One region of the Desulfosporosinus youngiae DSM 17734 genome, then DNA from elsewhere that is predicted to be linked to it. Evidence: predicted binding sites of a transcription regulator. Region 1 holds the regulator's gene; the other holds the start of a gene.
The links. Region 1 encodes CtsR, which represses protease genes until heat stress. Its sites were predicted from a motif close to AAGGTCAANNAAGGTCAAAT; they were not measured.

Region 1 (9,632 bases):
ATCTAATTCTCCACCTAATAATTTGATAACTTGTTTCCATACCCTTTCAGGACTTACGTTGAGGTTCGCTAAAATACGGGCTGCGATGCCCTCCCCTTCCATAATGAGGCCTAAAAGCAAATGCTCGGTTCCAATATAATTAACCTCTTGTCGATGAGCTTCCTCATTCGCCAATTCTAAAACCTTTTTAACCCGGGGTGTAAACCCAACATCTCCTTTAAAAGGCTGACCTACTCCGGCAATTTGTTCAACCTGACTGTGTATTTTAGCAAGGTCTAAATTCATGGCTATTAAGGCTTGGGCAGCAATGCCTTCTCCTTCTTGAATCAGGCCAAGCAAAACATGTTCTGTCCCTACTACTTGATGTCCCATTCGTTTGGCTTCACTATGAGCTATCGCTAATACCTTTTGGGCACGTTCAGTATAACGTCCTTTCATATTCTTTCATCCTTCCTATTCGTAGACTTATATTTAAGAGCAGAGAAATCCAGGCATTTTAATGATCAATCAAAGTAAGCGCGCAGATTAATCATTCTTTCTCGTATCATTCGAGCCCGTTCCTCGTCCCGTTTGCTGGGATCAAGTTCCCGATCGAGGATGTATTGCAGGCATCCCGGGCGGGTGTCGACGATTAACGTGGCAAAGCAATCTTTAGTCTTGGGCAATATTCCCATATCGGATCCTAACCTATCATGGGACAAAAGATGCATGGCATCTTCTGAAGAGAGTAAGCGTGCATTTTGCAGAGCACCTCGTGCCCGCCAGACCTTATCCTCTAGAAGTATAGGCATTTGCTGGCGGAGGTGTTCTCGCGCTTGAAGCTCATGCTCTACGATCTGTCTGGTGACCGCATCTAAATGTGTCAGAATATCTTCTTCACTTTTTCCAAGGGTAATCTGGTTGGAGATTTGATAAATGTGGCCGAAAGCCTGAGAACCTTCCCCATATAACCCTCGGACCGCTAGACCTAACCGAGCAGCCGCGCCTAAAACCTGTTGAACTTGCTTTGTAATAGCCAAGCCCGGCAAGTGGACCATAACTGAAGCTCGAAGTCCCGTCCCTACATTTGTAGGGCAAGCTGTGAGGTACCCTTGACTTTCTCTATAGGCAAAATCCAGTTTCTCTTCCAAACGATCATCTAAGGCTGTAGCCAAGCGATGGGTTTCTAATAGCTGATTACCCGGTAAAAGAACTTGAAGCCTTAAATGGTCTTCTTCATTAACCATTAAAGCATAACGATGATCAGAGTTCAGAGCTACACCACATGAACCTGTTGTGCTGCCTAAACTAGGGCTAATTAAATGCTTTTCAATAAGCACTTGCTTTTCGACATTACTCAGCTCGGTTAAGGGCATATAGTGTAGTTTCTCATTATTCCCATCTATATCACCCAAAACCTGGGAAATATTTTTTTCAACCTGATCGGCACTTTCTTGGTTCAAACCCTGGGGAAACGGATAATCCTCAAGGTTACGTGCTAATCTCACACGACTGCTGATAACGACCGGAGAATCGGTTTCGCTCATCCAAGCACTTTGTTGTAAAAGTAGCTCCTTACGAATCACATTTTTCCCCTCCCGTCGATTGCTCAATTTTGCGAATCTGATCCCTGACGATAGCGGCCTCCTCAAAGGCTTCCTGCTCAATCAAGGTCTTAAGCTTTTCTTTAAGTTGTCGTTGTTCCACACGATTTCTGATCTCAGCTCCTCGCCTGACGGGAATCTTGCCTACATGCTGCCCTCCGCCATGAACACGTCGGAGCAAGGGTTCAAGCTGAGTTTCAAAGGTTTCATAACAAGTACTGCACCCCAACTTTCCGGCTTGGGTGATTCTAGAAAAGCTAATTCCACACTTAGGACACTTCATCTCCATCGGTTGCTCTTTTGCAGCAGCATTAAAACCAAAAAGTGCTTGCAAAAATTCCGGTACAATCGCAGGATGAAAAACAAAACTTACTTGTTGGCTTTTTTTAGCGCAAGTCTCGCAAAGATAGACCTCCCGTGTCTGTCCGTTTTCCGTTATAAACAACTGCATAATTGCTTCTTTCTGTTGACAATGTTGACAAAGCATTCTTAACTCCTCCTTTACACCAAATCATCCCGGCTTAACGTTGTTAATATATCCTTCATGAGACGAGCTCTCAAAGAGTCCCAATCTCTGAATTCCCCACTTAAATTGTTTCCAGAAAGCACGCTCTTAATCAGTGCTGCTTCCCTAGGGGTTACTAATTCTTCATCTAAGAGCCGTTCTACCAAAGCATTCGATCGGTCACGGGAAAGCCGCTCTCCAATCAATTGACGCATAACCTGTTGATACTGCCCTTCAATTCCCAGCCCTAAGCGAATAATTCGCAGATATCCTCCGCCCCCCCGGCGGCTTTCGACTAGATACCCTCGTTCAACTGTAAAACGAGTATCTAAAACATAGTTAATCTGGGACGGAACACATGCAAACTCACCCGCAAGTTCACTACGTTGCAACACAATATATCCTTCTGACGTATTTTCTAGAATCTGTTTCAAGTATTCTTCAATGCGATCCGCTAGGTTTCCCATTGCTTATGTCTCCTTGTCACGTAATATTTCTAGAATACAAATTATTGACCTTTCCTGACCTTAATTATATGATACCCAAAATTGAGTGATTTTGCAAAGATTTTTATAAAAAAAATCAATTGGGAAGGGCATGCCTGAAAAGCTTGCTCCTTCCCAAAAAATCAAATTATTTTTTGACAATTACTTTGAAAATAAGACAAAGTACAACCAAGAGGATAGGGTTAAAAAGCCAACACTGCCCAGCAGCCAAATTACAGGCTGACCCTCAATTCTTTTCGAATGAATTCTTTTTTCCTTTGATGAATCCAGTTGTACTTGTTCAGGCTTGGGAATGGTTGGCTCATATGGTGATTTGTTTAATGATTCATTAAGTTTGCGCATTCCAGCCCTGGACGAGGTAACTCGGGGCAATATATCAATCCATTGTAGTGAGCCTTTAAGCATAAGTTGAAGTTCTTTGGGACTGAGCCAAACGTATTTCTCTTTCATGGTCTCCTCCACCCGTATTCGATCGATCCGATTAAGATAAGGTTTCCAAATCTAAAACTTTAACCCATTCTGAGAATTCGCTGCCTACGAAAAAAATCCCTGCAGCATGTGCAGGGACGTTATCCTGAAATTTCTACAATATAGACCGATATCTTCCATCATTATGGTTTATGAATGTGCGTAACTTAATTGAACAGTCAATCATTTATCCTGGACGACCAAGTTCGCTTATATAACTATTAATTCTCTTGGAGTGAACGAAAGATACCTGGCGCCCCTTTCAGCTTCAATGACAACCGTATCTTCAATCCCTACCGCTCCAATACCTGGAAATACGAACTTAGGTTCGATTGCCACTACCATTCCAGCTCTCAGCACTTCTTTAGATCCCTTACTGATAGTCGGAAGCTCATCAAGCTCTAGTCCCACCCCATGCCCTACAAAGCTCACCCTACTTGTACCATAGCCCATAAAATTATGTTCATAAGGAGTATTTTCACGAACCCAGGCCAGGATCTCTTCATAGACTTCTCCTGCAACTCTCCCTGGGATTAAGGCACTACGAATTTTCTCTTCGACGCGCCTGGCTGCCTCATAGGCCTTAATCAGCTCTTCAGATAAAGAGCCCAGACTCAAGATCCGAGTTTGATCAATCTGATAGCCATGGACCACTGTGACCATATCTACAACGATTGGTTCTCCTCTTTGAATCGGCACCATAGAGGCACCATTCGGATGGGAAATGGAGATGCCTTGTCCTGTAACCGGTCCATCGAAACAGCCAGATGCTGCTGCCCGAGCTCCTGAAGTGACGGCACCAACATGAAACTCCGAATTAAAACCACGCATTCGGACATGACCACCGTGACCAAGCGCCCTAGCTTTACTTTCAAGCAACCCTTCAAGCTGAACTTCAGTCATTCCAGGGTGAAGAATTTCCTTGGCAAACTCTAATACCGCAGGTAAGATCTGCGCACTTTCCTCGAGTCGGGCTAACTCCCAATCGGACTTTGCGGCACGCTGTCGACGGATCTCAGCAGAAACATCAACCAAAGTAACGTTGGGAAATGTTTTACGATAGCGCTCAAATTGATTGACTGAAAGAACATCTAGTTCTAAGCCAAGTATTCCCGGTAAGGGGAGTCCAGCTTCCTGGATATTATTTGGGATTTTCGATATGCCTTTAAGGGGTAAGACTTCCCACGAACTTTCTTTCTGAGCTCTGGCAAAATCCCGATAGGCCAGAACGATTGGCTTACCTGTAACCGGAACGTAGAGATGAACATTTTGGGCAGTTCCTGTATAATAGAGGGTATCCGCTCGTTGAACCAATAGTGCTCCTTCAATTTCCCTCGTTTTCATACTGACCTGGAAATCGGCAACTCGTTTTTCTAATTCCTTTACAGGTACTTTCATTCCCTCTCCTCCGATTTTGTGTAATATTCTGAATCTTATAGCTACTATTATGTTCATAATCCCTTGAAATTGCAAGTTAAATTATCCACCTAGTGAAGTAAACTATAAAACACCCACTTGGAAGGAGTGGGTGTCTTAAATGTGGATAGATTAATAGTTCTCAGGCAGTTCCTCAAAGTATCCCTGAGGATGTGCACAGGCCGGACATTCATCAGGTGCTTCCGGGCCTTCGTGGATATAGCCACAGTTTGTGCATTTCCATACAGTTGACGTGTCCTTTCTGAAAATGGTTCCTCTTTGAATTTCATCAGCATAATGATCGAAACGAGTCATATGGTGCTTCTCGATTTCAGCAATTGTTTGAAAGGCTCTTTTAATATCTGCAAATCCTTCCTTTTCAGCAACACTGGCAAACTTTGAATATATTTCTGCCCATTCTTCTCTTTCACCGGCAGCCGCAGCTCTTAAATTCGTCAAAGTATCTTGATAAACTAACGGATAATCGGCATCCACATGTATAATGTTAGTTTCTTCCCGGGTATGGGCAACAAGCAACTTATAGAACACCTTGGCATGTTCCTTCTCATTGTCAGCCGTTTCCTCAAAAACAGCTTGAATATGTTGATACCCTTCTTTCTTAGCCACACCAGCGAAAAAAGCATAACGATTGCGCGCTTGAGACTCGCCTGCAAAGGCATCACTTAGATTTTTGAATGATTCGGTTTCAGAAAACTTCATGCTTCACACTCCTTTTCAAATAGTTTCTCATATAGGCTGCTATTTATGCCTATTTAGAGGTTTTGCTTTCATTCGATTCGAATGCCAAATTATCATAGTCATAAAAAAACTGACAGACGCCAGCGACCTTCTGCTAGTTTTAATAAACTTAAGGTGGTCTTTATTTTGAAATTCAAACCTTTAAATATTCCCCGGCCCGTATTAATTCTAATTATTGGCGGATTTATACAGTCCACTGGCAATTCTCTGATGTGGCCTTTGAATAGCCTTTTTATGCATACAGTTTTAAACCGCACCTTGACAGAAGCCGGCACCCTTCTTGCCCTTCAATCCGCAGTTTCTTTACTTGGTCAAATCTTGAGTGGTTTTTTAGCCGATCGCTATGGACCCAGAAAAGTAATGATTGTCGGGCTTGTTGGCGCAGTTCTTTTCCTCGGAGCTATGGGTATTCTACCGATCTGGGGAGTTTACGCCCCTGCGCTTATACTCTTTGGCTTAGCCCAAGCATTTATCTTCGTTCCACTTTATACACTGTTAAATGCAGTTTGGCCGGAAGGTGGGCGCCGGGGCTTTAATCTTCTATATGTCTCCAATAATGCGGGGGTAGCGGTCGGTACCGCCATCGGAGGATTTATTGCTCAGGCTTCGTTTCGTTTCGTATTCTCTCTCAATGCAATCGCTTTCCTAATCTATCTGATCTTAGTGCTCATCGGTATTTCTGAACGCAGCGCGCCCACTCATTTGTTATCACCGAAACAGCAACCTCAGCAGATCACTAAAGACAAGAGCTTTAAAGTGCTTCTAACCTTAGCAGGGGGGATATTCCTTGTCTGGGGCGCTTATGTTCAGCTCGTAACGATTCTGCCTGTTGTAATGACCCAGTACGGTTTTTCTCTCGTTTCTTACAGCGTGCTTTGGACGCTCAATGGTATTTTTATCGTGACGTTACAGCCTCTTTTAACTTCAGTAATTGAAACTTGGGCCCGCTCCTTCAAACGTCAATTTTACCTCGGTGGACTTCTCTTAACTATTGGATTTATAATCCTGTTAGGAAAGTTTCCATATTGGACCTATGTTTTAGCGATGCTCATTATTACGCTGGGAGAAATGCTTATTCTACCCGCTGTTCCTGCTGCCGCAGCTCAGATTTCCCCGCCGGGAAAAGAGGGTGCTTATCAAGGGTTTGTCGGAGGTGCTACATCTGGAGGACGTATGATTGGCCCCTTTTTCGGTGGAATAATGTATGACTTTGGCGGGGGCTCTAGTGTATGGCTGCTCGCAATTTCCTTTTTAGGCATGTCAGCGATAATCTTCTTCATCTACGGTAAAGCTGTTCAAAACTTTCTTCTTGAAAAGGAGACCAAAGAACTCAAAATCGAATGTTAAACCTTAACTCCCGGCTAAAAAAATCTTCACCAGATTAACTGTTAGAAAGGAAATGACTATGTCAAACTACACAGTCCCTTATGGTTTCTGCCCAGTATGTGCCGAACCTCTGGAAACGTCGACTATTGACAACCATCTTCGCAGCTCATGTCCTAACTGTTCCTATATCGATTGGGGGAGTTTCTCCCTCGGGGTCGGAGGGATCCTTTGGAACGAAGGCAAAGTCCTTTTGGTTCAACGTGCCCACAACCCTGGCAAAGGAATATGGACGATCCCTGGAGGATATGTGAATCAAGGAGAATCCATCGGGGATGCAATTGTACGCGAAATGCAAGAAGAGACCGGTATCAAGGCAAAACCTCTTTCAATTATTGCCCTACGAGATCGCCCTTCAAATTGTTCAACCGAAAAACATGACACCTATATTATTTTTCAAATGAGCTTGCTTGAGGGAACTCTTCACGCTCAACCAGAAGAAGTCAGTAATTTGGGGTTCTTTACCTTTGAAGAATGTCGAACCCTTAAGATCTCCTCGTTGACTCTGAGTGCCATCCAGGCATGTCGCTCTATTTCTCAGGGCCTCATCTTAAATAAGGACGCGGATCTTATAGGCAGGTTATCAACTCTCTATCAAATCTCATCCAACTGGTCTATTTAGCTATTATCCTCCTTTTCCTTCTTCATTCCATCAAATAAGTGTCTTATTGCCGCAATTGGATGAGTATATATCATCTTGGGACCCGAATAACGCATTATCTCTTGGATTCGTTTACGCATTTGCGGTTTATAGCAATGCACCGTACATTTAGCACAGGTTGGTTTACTTTCTTGAAATTTGCAATGAGAGAGACGAGTCATAGCATACTCTAATAATTCCTGGCAGTCTGAACATAATTGTCTTTCAGGGCGGTGATGAGCTTTACAGTATAACTCGATCATCATCTGTACCGTTGATTTTTCACGCTCTAACCTTGACATTCCGAAACAACTCCATTTCTCACTTTATCATCTAGTTTGCGCGATGCATGTTATCAGTAAATCAGGGGATTATAGTTGTGAAACTCTAAAGGGGGTAAAAACGAAATGGCTAAGAAAACTAACAATAAATCGCGTAAACCAGATAACACAGAGAAGATTCCCTTCCCCCATGATTCTGATAAAATTGGCAAAAATGTATCAAAAGACCGGGTGTAAACCCGGTTTTTTCTTTTGGAGAGTCTTAGTTGCATAGCCTATATGAATAAACCCTAAGCTTTAATTAATAAGTCCCGAATCTTAGTAACCCTTTGATGCGCCTTCATAAGAAAATTCTCTGGCGAATCTTCACGCTCTTCGTTCGTTGGATAAGCTTCAAGGGTCAAATAACCGCTAAACTTTGTGGGAAAGTGTTTAGTTACTTCATTCCAATTAATAATACCCTGTCCAGGAAGCCAATGCCGATCTTTTATCCCATCATTATCCGACAAATGCGTCGCAACTAATCGTCCCCCATAGTTATCTAACAGATGGAAATCCTGCTTATCCGTTAAAAAATAATGGGAACTATCATAACAAAACCCTAAATATTCCGATTGAATTTTATCAAGTATATAGGGAACATTGTCACTCCTTTGAGTGTTTTCTATGGCGATTGTTACTCCAAGCTTCTCGGCAGCTTTTACGAGTTGCAACATACTTTCTACGCCATATGTATTAGGAACTGGATGATTGCCGTCCTCTGTCAAGTGCATGACCATGATGGGTATTTTATGCTTTGCGCAGGCATCAAGCCAATGAAGATGGCTCTCAATCATTCGGGATCGTTCCAATTCTTGCTCTGACCACAACTCACCCGAGTTATTAAAGGGAACATGAATATTCTCAACAATTAACCCCATATCCCTAACTAACTGAGGCATGCTCTCTTTTTTTATCGGCCATGGCATTTCTTCGTCTTCCCACCATATAGAAGTAGCTGTAAACCCGGCTTCTTTGATCAGACGAATTCTGTCTTTAAAAGGAAGCATATAACCAAACCACGAAAATATCCCCAGCGGATACTGACCCATCTTTTGATTCACCAACGACAATCCATCCCTTCACTATTGTTTGAACAGATTTAAGAATTCCTGCGGAATATCTGTCTCATAACGAACCTCTTCTCCAGTGATCGGATGCTTAAACGCTAAAACTCGAGCATGAAGTCCTAGTCGCGCAATAGGGTGCTTTGTCGCCCCATACTTCTTGTCCCCAATTACACTATGCCCTATATCTTTCATATGGACACGAATTTGATTTTTTCTTCCAGTTTCTAATTTTACTTCTAATAAAGAATAGTGTTTATTCTTCTTAAGGACTTTATAATGTGTTATTGCTTTTTGACCATCATTAGGAGTGCGGCTGGAGTACATAATAAACGCTTTGTTCTCCTTCAGCCAAGAAGTGATCGTTCCTTGCTCCTTGCCCACTGTACCCTCCACAACAACCACATAAGTTCTCTCTAAAACAGCTTCCTTCCAAGACGTTTGCATGATTTGCTGGATTTTCTCACTTTTCGCAAACATCATCACCCCAGACGTCTCTCGATCAAGACGATGTAAGATAAAGATCTTGTTCTTTGGATCCCTTTTCTTAACATGCTCACTTAAGATACTATAAGCTGTTTGCTCTCTTTCTGTGTCCGTTGCAATGGAGAGCAGTCCGGCCTGTTTTTCAATGATTATAATATAGTCATCTTCTAATACAATATTTAGACCTTGAGGCTGCTCTTCTATTAATACTTTAGCCCAATTGACCACAACTTGCTGCCCTTTTATGAGGGGATGATTAAATTGGGTGATGACTTCATTGTCCACTGAAATTTGACGATGAGCTAAAAGCGACTTAATATCTTTACGGCTTTTAGCCGGAAATTCTTCCGTTAAAAACTTCATTAGCTCTGAGGGTGTGGTTACTTCAATATAAGTACATTTACGTTTTTCCTTATTCATACTAAACTTAGCTTTACCACTTGGTGTATGCATACTAGTTACCCCTTTATCCAATTTCTAAACATCCTCATAAATAACT
Region 2 (9,632 bases), 2.8 Mb from region 1:
AAAGGACAGGAGTGTATGAATATGGCATTATCAGTACTAGGCATTGCTTGCAGCCCAAGGCGGAATGGCAACTCGACACGATTACTTTTAGAGGGAATGAAAACTGCTCAATCTGAGGGTCACATTACTGAGCTAGTGTATCTTTCCGACCTGAATATGAGCCCCTGCCAGGGATGCGGTGCATGTTCGGCTAAAGGAATCTGTGTAATCAAGGATGATATCCCAAAACTTCAGGAAAAATTGATTAGTTTTGACCGTTTTATCCTCGCAGCGCCCATTTATTTTATGGGTATAAATGCTCAGGCGAAAATCATGATCGACCGAATGCAAACCTTCTGGGCGCGCAAATACTTGCTTAATCAAACATTAATCAGACCATCTGGGCCTGAGAGAAGCGGTATTTTCATATCAACGGCCGGGACACAACTACCGAAGGTTTTCGACTGCGCCGAAGGTTCTGTGAAGACGTTTTTTCATATGCTGGATATTGAATTTAAGCAATCTTGTGTTTTTAGCAAAGTGGATAAAATTGGGGATATTGATGAATTTCCCGAATCATTTGAAGAAGTACGAAAAACAACTCAAAGTCTTTTGGGGTTCTAAATAGTTTAAAAAAACTTACTAGTCGAATTGTTGCCTATTATGATATACTAATTTGAATGTATTTAAGTTTTGATGGAAAGGAACTTGCCTCATGCAACAAACTTCAACGCCGCCTAAAATTGCTATTGTAACTGACAGTACAAGTGATCTTAATTCAGAAATGACTAAGGAGTTTGGGATTGAGATCCTGCCTTTGCACGTTGTGTATAAAGATCGGGAGTATCTCGATGGGGTTAATATCAGTCCAAATGAGGTTTATGATCATATGGATATTGAAGTTCCCACAACATCATTACCTTCTCCAGCGGAAATTTCCGCTTTATTGAATCGTCTTCGAGATGAAAAGTTTACACACGTTCTTTCGATGCACATATCAAGCGGCTTGAGTGGTACCTATGAAACAGTCTGCCAAGTAGCGAAAGACTATAAAGAAATGGATATTGAAGTGTTGGACTCTAAAGCACTTTCGATGGGGCTTGGCTTTCCTGTATTGGAAGCAGCTCGTGAACTCCGCCGTTCAATGAATTTTCAGGCAGTGATTAAGGCAGCAAAGACCGCATCTCAGCGGACTAAATTATATTTTGTCCTGTCTACATTGGAATATCTTAAACGTGGCGGCCGGATCGGATATGTTTCAGGTACGGTTGGTGAGCTTCTCAACATAAAACCCATTATTTCTATAAATTCCGAAGGCAAATATATTACATATGCCAAAGTCCGTGGCCGGGATCAATCTCTCAGAAAATTATTTGATATACTTATTGAATCTACTCAAGGCGGACAATATAATGTAGCCGTTGTTCATGGCGGCGCAGAGCAGGAAGCTCGCAAACTATGGCAAAAGGCTAGAGAACTTCCCAATATCAAGGAATTGTTATTTAATCAGATCAGCCCGGTCATGGGGGTTCATACAGGGCCCGGACTGGTGGGTGTTATTATATCTCCTGTTATTACAGCTCAGTCTTAGACTGAGCTTTTTGTTTGTTGTTCAGGAAAGTATATAATTTTTGATTTCTGAATAAATGATGTAAGATTAAATTGATGAGTTAAGTGTTTAGTTTGAATGTTATATGCTATATGTTATAATTAGCTTTAAAGGTAATATTATCCATATCAATCAATAATCTATAACTGAGTTTCGCGCAAATAAAGGAGGGTATTAAGGTGAATGTTCAAGAACGCTACCGTTTATGGTCTGAAAATCCCTATTTCGAGGAAGAAATACAGCAAGAACTGAAAGAGATCACGGATCCACAGGAAATTGAGGACCGTTTTTATACTGATTTAGAATTCGGAACAGGTGGATTAAGAGGAATTATCGCGGCAGGCACAAATCGCATGAATAAATATGTGATTCGTAAAGTAACCCAAGGGTTGGCGGAATGTGTTTGTGATCATGGGCCGGAAGGTATGCAGCGGGGGGTGGTGATTGCTTATGATTCCCGGAAGTATTCACCGGAATTCGCGCTGGAGGCTGGGTTAATACTTGCCAAAAATGGTATTAAAGTGTACCTCTTTGATGCCCTTCGCCCAACACCTGAACTTTCTTTTGCGGTTCGCCATTTGCGGGCTTTAGCGGGGATTGTCGTAACTGCGAGTCATAACCCTAAAACCTATAATGGTTATAAAGTTTATTGGGATGATGGAGGGCAGGTACCTCCTGTCAAAGCGGATCAAATTCTTGCCCGTATCAATGCCCGCGAGAACTGGCTGGGAATCGAACCCATGTCTCTAGATGAAGCTAAGAGAAGCGGATTACTTCAAATCATCGGCGAGGAAATTGATCAACTCTATCTTTCTCGTGTCAAAGAACTTGCGCTGTACCCGGATCTTGATGCTCAGAAAGGGAAGGAGCTTAAAATCGTCTATACTCCTTTGCATGGAGCAGGGAATATACTTGTCCGCAGGGCCTTATCTGAACTGGGATTTAGTTCAGTCCAGGTCGTACATGAACAAGAACATCCGGATCCGGAGTTTACAACTGTCCCATACCCCAATCCGGAGGCTCCGGCGACCTTTGAACTAGCCAGAAACTACGGAAACGAGATGAAAGCAGATTTGCTCTTAGCGACAGATCCGGATGCGGATCGTTTAGGGGTGGTTTTGCGGAAACCTCAAGGGGATTATATACAGCTGACCGGAAATCAGATTGGGATAATCCTGACCTACTATATCTTATCTCAGAAAAAGTCCCTGGGAACTCTCCCCAATAATGCGGCGATTATCAAAACAGTAGCCTCAACTGATTTGGCAGATGAGGTTGCTCGTTATTTTAATGTTCGTGTTGAAAACGTGCTGACAGGGTTTAAATTTATAGCTGAAAAAGAAAGAGAAATGGAAGAAGGCGGTTGGGGGACATTCCAATTTGGTTTTGAAGAAAGTTATGGATACCTGGCGGGAGATTTTGTTCGGGATAAAGACGCAATTATTGCTTCTGTCATCTTGGCTGAAGCTGCCCTTTATTATCAACAAGTTGAAGGACGCACTTTCTTTGATGTACTGGAAAGTATCTATCAACAGTTTGGATATTACGTTGAGGATCAGGAGTCCCTTACCCTCGAAGGTAAACGTGGTAAAGAAGAAATGGCATTAATCATGAATACACTTCGTCAAGAGGAGATCCATGAACTGTGCGGAATGACGATTGAACGATTTGACGATTATGAGCAACGAATCAGCAAAAATCTAAGAACCGGGCAGACTGAACCGCTCAAGCTTCCACGTTCAAATGTTTTGCGATATTCATTTAGTGACGGGGGATTTGTGATGGTAAGACCCTCTGGAACGGAACCTAAAATCAAATTTTACATTTCAGTAAAAGCTGATACCCGAACAGAAGCTGATGATCTCAACTGCAAACTTAAAAAAGAGCTTATGGAACGGATCGCTAAAATAAGGTCTGCTTAAAGGGCAGGATCTGCGAAAAGGATTTTCGTTCTAAACGTCGAATAATCCCGGGATGGGCAGATATGTGCTGAAAGATCTCTAAAATGTCTGCCAAAAAGGGAGAGTTTCTCAAATGCATATAAGGGACCATTGGTTCGCCGTTGTTAATCCGCACTCTGCCAATGGCAGCACTCGAAAACGATGGCCACACTATTTGAAACGACTACAGGATGAAGGCTATCTTATTGATTTTGTTTATACATCTAAGCCTGGAGATGCAACCCGAATTACTCAACAGGCCTTGAATAACGGATGTACCCATATCATCTCGGTCGGTGGAGACGGGACTATGAATGAAGTCGTCAATGGTTTCTTCTCTAATGACCAACTAATCAGTTTGGAGGCTGAACTTGCCGTTTTTTCCCATGGTACCGGATGTGACTTTATTCGTTCATTACAAATTCCAAGAGGGATTGAGGGTTTTGTTGGAGTTCTGAAACAAGGTCGAAAACGGATGGTCGATTTGGGAGAAGTCTTGTTTTATAATGACCAGGGGCAGCAGGTTCAGCGTTACTTTCTCAATGTAGGAGACGTAGGTTTAGGCGGAGAAACGGTTGCGCGCGTCAATCGGCAAAGCAAGCTGCTCGGAGGTAAATTATCCTTTCTGATTGGATCCGTACTAAGCATCCTTTCTTATCGCAATAAAGTTATGAGCTGTGAAATTGATGGAAAACTAATCTGTCATGGTCGGCTCAACAGTATTATGGTAGCAAACGGCCGGTATATTGGCGGCGGGATGATGATTGCGCCGCAGGCCGAGCTGGATGATGGGTTGTTTGATGTGGTTGTATTGGGTGATTTTTCTGCCTGGACCATCTTGCGGCATATTCCAAAGATCTATAGGGGAACTCATCTGAGAATCCCCGGGGTCAGTGTGCAGCGCGGCCGTTCTGTTGTCATTACTTCAGATGAAAGGATTTTACTGGATATTGACGGAGAACAACCCGGTCAAGGCCCCATTGAATTTAGACTTAAACCGGGTATCCTTCGTTTATGGGGATGATAAAGAATAATTAAACAGGGATAGTTAATTCATAGGGCTTATGAATTAACTATCCCTGTTTCAGCAGAGTATCCTCTAACGCTGTTTTCAGTGGGAATCTGAGAGTGCCCTGAGGTTTGGAATAGTGGTAAATAGTTTTGAGTCGAAGGTCAATATTGGTCAAGAAAATGTCTGACCAATATTGACCTTCGACTTAAAAAAGACTATAATTTTAATAACAAGGAAAATACTCTATATAATCAGAATTAGATAAGCTGAGATTTTATGTCTGTTTACAAAGATAGTATGTTTATAAACCATCAGTAATATGAGGTGAGAGTATGGATTTTAAAGATTATTACGCAAGCCTGGGTGTTTCACCGGATGCGGATGATAAAACTATCAAGAAAGCTTACCAGAAACTAGCCAAAAAGTATCATCCGGATGTTAACCCGGGGGACAAAAACGCTGAAGAAAAATTCAAAGAGGCTACGGAAGCTTACCAAGCGATTAGTGATCCCGAAAAACGACGCAAGTATGATGAATTAAGACAGGATTATCAACAATGGCAGGCTCGCGGAGGGCGCGGAAATTATAATTGGGATCGTTGGCAGTCTAATCCAGGTGGAGGCGGCGGGGGTTTTACCTACACCATGTCTCCGGAAGATTTTGCCGAAATGTTTGGCGGGACGGGGAGTTCGGGTGGATTTAACTTTGGCGGGGAAGGATACTCGGATTTCTTCTCAACTCTCTTTGGAGGAGGCGGTCCTCATGCAGGACGGCCACGCCCAGGTCAGGACGTTGAAGTTGATGTTCAAGTGACTCTTGAAGAGTCTTATACAGGAACGACCAGGTTAATTCGAAGCGGTGAGAAACAAATCGAGGCTAAGATTCCAAAAGGGGTTCGGACCGGTTCCAAGGTACGCCTGACAGGTCAAGGCGGTCCTGGGATTTCAGGGGGACCGGCGGGAAATCTCTATTTGATCATAACGGTTAGTCCACATTCTCATTTTGTCCGAGAGGGAGATGATTTGAGGGTTGAAATTCCGGTCGATTTCTACAGAGCCGTTTTAGGAGGGGAAGTAAGTATCCGGACTCTTAGCGGGGAGGTCCTGCTCAAGATACCACCACATACCCAAAGTGGCAAAAAGTTTCGCCTAAAGGGAAAAGGTATGCCAAAGTTAGAAAAACCAAGTCAGCAAGGAGATCTCTTCGCGGTCGTGTCCATTGTATTACCTGAAAACATGAGCGATCAAGAGATTTCTGCCCTGCATGACCTGGCAGCTAAAAGAGGAGTTATTGTCTAAAGAAATGAAAAATTCATCTGTTTAACTAGCTTGAAAAGGAGTGAAAGATTATGTCATTTGATACCAACCGTTTTACCCAGAAATCCCAGGAAGCAATCACAGGTGCCCAAACAATGGCGGAACGCAACGGGAACAGCCTGGTTGAGCCCGAACATCTTTTACTCTCCTTATTAGAGCAAGGAGAGGGTGTCGTTCCTCAGGTACTGACTAAGATAGGGATCGCAGTAGGAGCACTCATCCAGACTGTGCGGCAGGAAATTAACCGCTTTCCCCGTATCAGCGGCGGAAATGTGCAATTAAGCATCTCCCCCCGTTTAAGAACGGTCTTAGTAGCAGCTCATGATGAGATGGCTCCCTTTGGGGATGAATATGTTAGTACTGAGCATTTGTTGCTCGGTATTTTAGAAAAGGCCGGAGGGTTTGTCGAACAAATCTTCAAGAAAGTCGGTTTGAATCGGGAAAAGTTACTTCAGGCTTTACGTGAAGTCAGAGGAACCCAACGTGTTACAAGTCCTAATCCTGAGGGTACCTACGCTGCTTTGGAACAGTATGGACTTAACTTAGTGCAGCAAGCACGGCGCGGAAAGCTTGATCCGGTGATTGGACGTGACGAGGAAATCCGCAGAGTGATCCAAACTCTATCCAGGCGTACCAAAAATAACCCCGTCCTTATTGGGGAACCGGGGGTTGGTAAAACAGCCATCGTCGAAGGTTTAGCCCAGAGGATTGTCAGGGGAGATGTTCCGGAGGCAATCAAGGATAAACAGGTGATTGCCCTTGATCTGGGAACCTTAATTGCCGGAGCGAAATACCGGGGAGAATTTGAAGAACGTCTGAAAGCAGTGCTTAAAGAAATCCAAGATCGTCATGATGTCATCTTATTTATTGACGAATTGCATACGGTTGTTGGGGCCGGAGCTGCCGAAGGAGCAATGGATGCCAGTAATATGCTTAAGCCGATGCTTGCTCGCGGAGAACTCAGTATGCTTGGGGCGACCACTTTGGCAGAATACCGCAAGCATATAGAAAAAGATGCTGCGCTCGAACGGCGTTTTCAGCCAATTATGGTGGAAGCGCCCACAGTACAAGATACAATTTCAATATTGCGTGGCCTTAAGGAACGCTATGAAACCCATCATGGAGTTCGAATAACCGATGGAGCAATTATTGCTGCTGCTGTTCTTTCAGATCGTTATATTAGTGATCGTTTCCTCCCGGATAAGGCCATTGATTTGATTGATGAAGCTGGGGCACGCATGCGGATGGAAATTACCAGTGATCCTTATGAGTTAGATCAGATTAAACGTCGAATAATGCAGCTGGAAATTGAACGAGAAGCTTTGAAAAAGGAAAAGGATGACGCCAGCAAGGAGCGCTTAGCAAAAATCGAGGAAGAGTTAGGTAACCTTAAAGAAGAGCGTTCTGGAATGGAAGCTCAGCTGCAAGGGGAACGGGAAATTCTGATTCGGATTCAACAACTTAAAGAAGACGTTGATCGTTCTCGTACGTTGATGGAACAAGCCCAGCAGCAATTAGATTATAATAAGGCGGCGGAGCTTCAGTATGGCATAATCCCTAATTTAGAGAAAGAACTGAAAGCTGCGGAAGAAAAGCTGCAAGTTAAGCAGAATAGTTTATTAAAGCAAGAAGTGGTCGAGCAGGATATTGCGGAAATTGTAGCAACTTGGACCCATGTTCCGGTTTCCAAACTTATGGAAAGTGAAATGCAAAAGCTTGTCCGTATGGAAGAACGAATTCATCAACGGGTTATTGGGCAGGAAGAAGCTGTTAAAGCTGTCTCCGATGCTGTACGCCGGGCTCGTGCCGGACTGCAGGACCCCAACCGCCCTTTAGGGTCCTTCCTTTTCTTAGGCCCTACGGGAGTTGGAAAGACTGAACTGTCAAGAGCATTGGCAGAGTTTCTCTTTGATGATGAACAAGCAATGGTGCGGATTGACATGTCCGAGTATATGGAAAAGCATACTGTCTCACGCTTGATTGGAGCCCCTCCCGGATATGTAGGGTATGAAGAGGGGGGACAACTTACAGAAGCTGTTCGTCGTAAACCCTACAGCGTCATTCTCTTTGACGAAGTAGAGAAAGCGCATAGTGATGTTTATAATGTTTTATTGCAGCTTTTAGATGATGGAAGATTGACCGATGGTCAGGGTCGTATTGTCAACTTTAAGAATACGGTTGTTATTCTAACCAGCAATATTGCCAGCCCGACGATTCAGGAACTGACCCAGCGCAACGCGTCGAAGCAAGAAGTCCGCACCGCTATCAATGAAGAACTTCGGCACTATTTCCGTCCGGAATTTCTGAACCGTCTTGACGAAACTATTGTCTTCCATCCCCTTGGACGTGAGCATATTGGGCAAATCGTTGAGATTCAGCTTGGTCAGTTACGTCAACGTTTAGGTGAAAGCAAACTCACGATGGAACTGTCGGAAAAGGCCAAAGCACAACTTACCAACGAGGGATATGACCCTATCTACGGAGCCAGACCTCTTAAACGTGTGATCCAGCAACGTTTGCAGAATCCTTTAGCCCTCAAACTTTTGCAAGGAGAATTTATGCCAGGGCAGGAAATCCTGGTCGATATCGATGAATTCGGAAATTACTCGTTTACTGTCAGAAAAGAGTCAGTGACATTTGAAGGAGTTTAATTTGATTGAAACGCAAAAGAGAGAAGAGAGCCTGGAATTTCGGCCTCTCTTCTCTTTTTTGTACTAAAATCTCAATTCCAGCCTTTGAAAGATTACTTTGATCTGGAACTTGGCTTCTCTTCGGCACTGAATGTATAATGTAGTTAGCTAAGTCAAAAAGTAAAGCGAGGAGAATTAGGTGCCCCATAACAGATTGATTAATTTCCCCATTTGGCAAGGAAAAGCAGGGGAAGGGCGGTGTCAGATTTCATTATTTCTCCAGGATACTGGAAATGGGCTGAATGGCCTTCTGACCGGCGGAGAAAAACCCCATGTCGGCGGAGTCGTTCTGGCGCTTCCCCGTCCCAGTCTCAGAGGGGAAGGGTGGAGCGCAGACGTTTATATCACACCGGTGCCTGGTCATAAAGATGTCGATGTTGCACGAAAGGTGGCAGCTTTATTAGCATGTGAACTCCGCTGCTCAGTCGTTGTGACCGCTGGAATTCATTCGGACAATCTTTCCCCGGAAGAACTGAGCCAGATAATTTGCCATTGTGAAACACTGACTCAAGATGCCTTAGCTGCCCTGAAGTAAGGGTTAAGATTTTAATAAGAGGTGACACTGTGCACGCAAATTTACGACAGTTTATTGAAACCCTCCAACGAGAAAAGCAGATTGTGGAAATAGAAACAGAGGTTGACCCATACCTTGAATTGGCAGAAATCCATCGTCGTGTCATTGAGGAAGAGGGGCCGGCTTTGCTCTTTAAGCGAGTTAAGGGAAGCCCTTTTCCGGTAGTTACAAATCTATTCGGAACCCGCAGGCGTGTCGATCTCGCTGTCGGGCCAAAGCCTGAGGACACAGTACAACGAGCAGTATCGGCTTTGCATCGCTTGCTGCCGCCGAAGCCCTCTGTACTTTGGCAGGAAAAAGATTGGATGCTTTCTTTAGCTAAGACTGGACTGCGCACGATTAATCCGAAGCATGCTCCGGTTCTTGAGATACGGGAAAGCTCAGTCGATTTAACCCGGCTTCCGGTACTAACGAGCTGGCCTGATGATGGAGGCCCGTTTGTCACCTTGCCCTTAGTCTACACAGAACATCCTGTGACAAGAGAACATAATTTGGGAATGTATCGTATTCAA

Region 2: the regulator CtsR is predicted to act here: its motif matches at 4,722-4,741, upstream of DESYODRAFT_RS14480 (DnaJ C-terminal domain-containing protein).

Annotation. Positions count from the first base shown of each region.
Region 1 is NZ_CM001441.1:215,586-225,217, reverse strand. It holds gene DESYODRAFT_RS01115 (ATP-dependent Clp protease ATP-binding subunit) at 1-438, opposite strand, end outside; gene DESYODRAFT_RS01110 (protein arginine kinase) at 504-1,565, opposite strand; gene DESYODRAFT_RS01105 (UvrB/UvrC motif-containing protein) at 1,555-2,070, opposite strand; gene DESYODRAFT_RS01100 (CtsR family transcriptional regulator) at 2,085-2,555, opposite strand; gene DESYODRAFT_RS01095 (hypothetical protein) at 2,736-3,044, opposite strand; gene DESYODRAFT_RS01090 (M24 family metallopeptidase) at 3,273-4,460, opposite strand; gene rbr (rubrerythrin) at 4,611-5,198, opposite strand; gene DESYODRAFT_RS01080 (MDR family MFS transporter) at 5,364-6,584, shown strand; gene DESYODRAFT_RS01075 (NUDIX hydrolase) at 6,643-7,242, shown strand; gene DESYODRAFT_RS01070 (nitrous oxide-stimulated promoter family protein) at 7,239-7,562, opposite strand; gene DESYODRAFT_RS01065 (sugar phosphate isomerase/epimerase family protein) at 7,832-8,632, opposite strand; gene DESYODRAFT_RS01060 (RluA family pseudouridine synthase) at 8,666-9,607, opposite strand.
Region 2 is NZ_CM001441.1:3,123,049-3,132,680, reverse strand. It holds gene DESYODRAFT_RS14500 (flavodoxin family protein) at 22-603, shown strand; gene DESYODRAFT_RS14495 (DegV family protein) at 695-1,570, shown strand; gene DESYODRAFT_RS14490 (phospho-sugar mutase) at 1,768-3,510, shown strand; gene DESYODRAFT_RS14485 (diacylglycerol/lipid kinase family protein) at 3,623-4,552, shown strand; gene DESYODRAFT_RS14480 (DnaJ C-terminal domain-containing protein) at 4,873-5,838, shown strand; gene clpB (ATP-dependent chaperone ClpB) at 5,889-8,507, shown strand; gene lpdD (prenylated flavin chaperone LpdD) at 8,686-9,081, shown strand; gene DESYODRAFT_RS14465 (UbiD family decarboxylase) at 9,111-9,632, shown strand, end outside.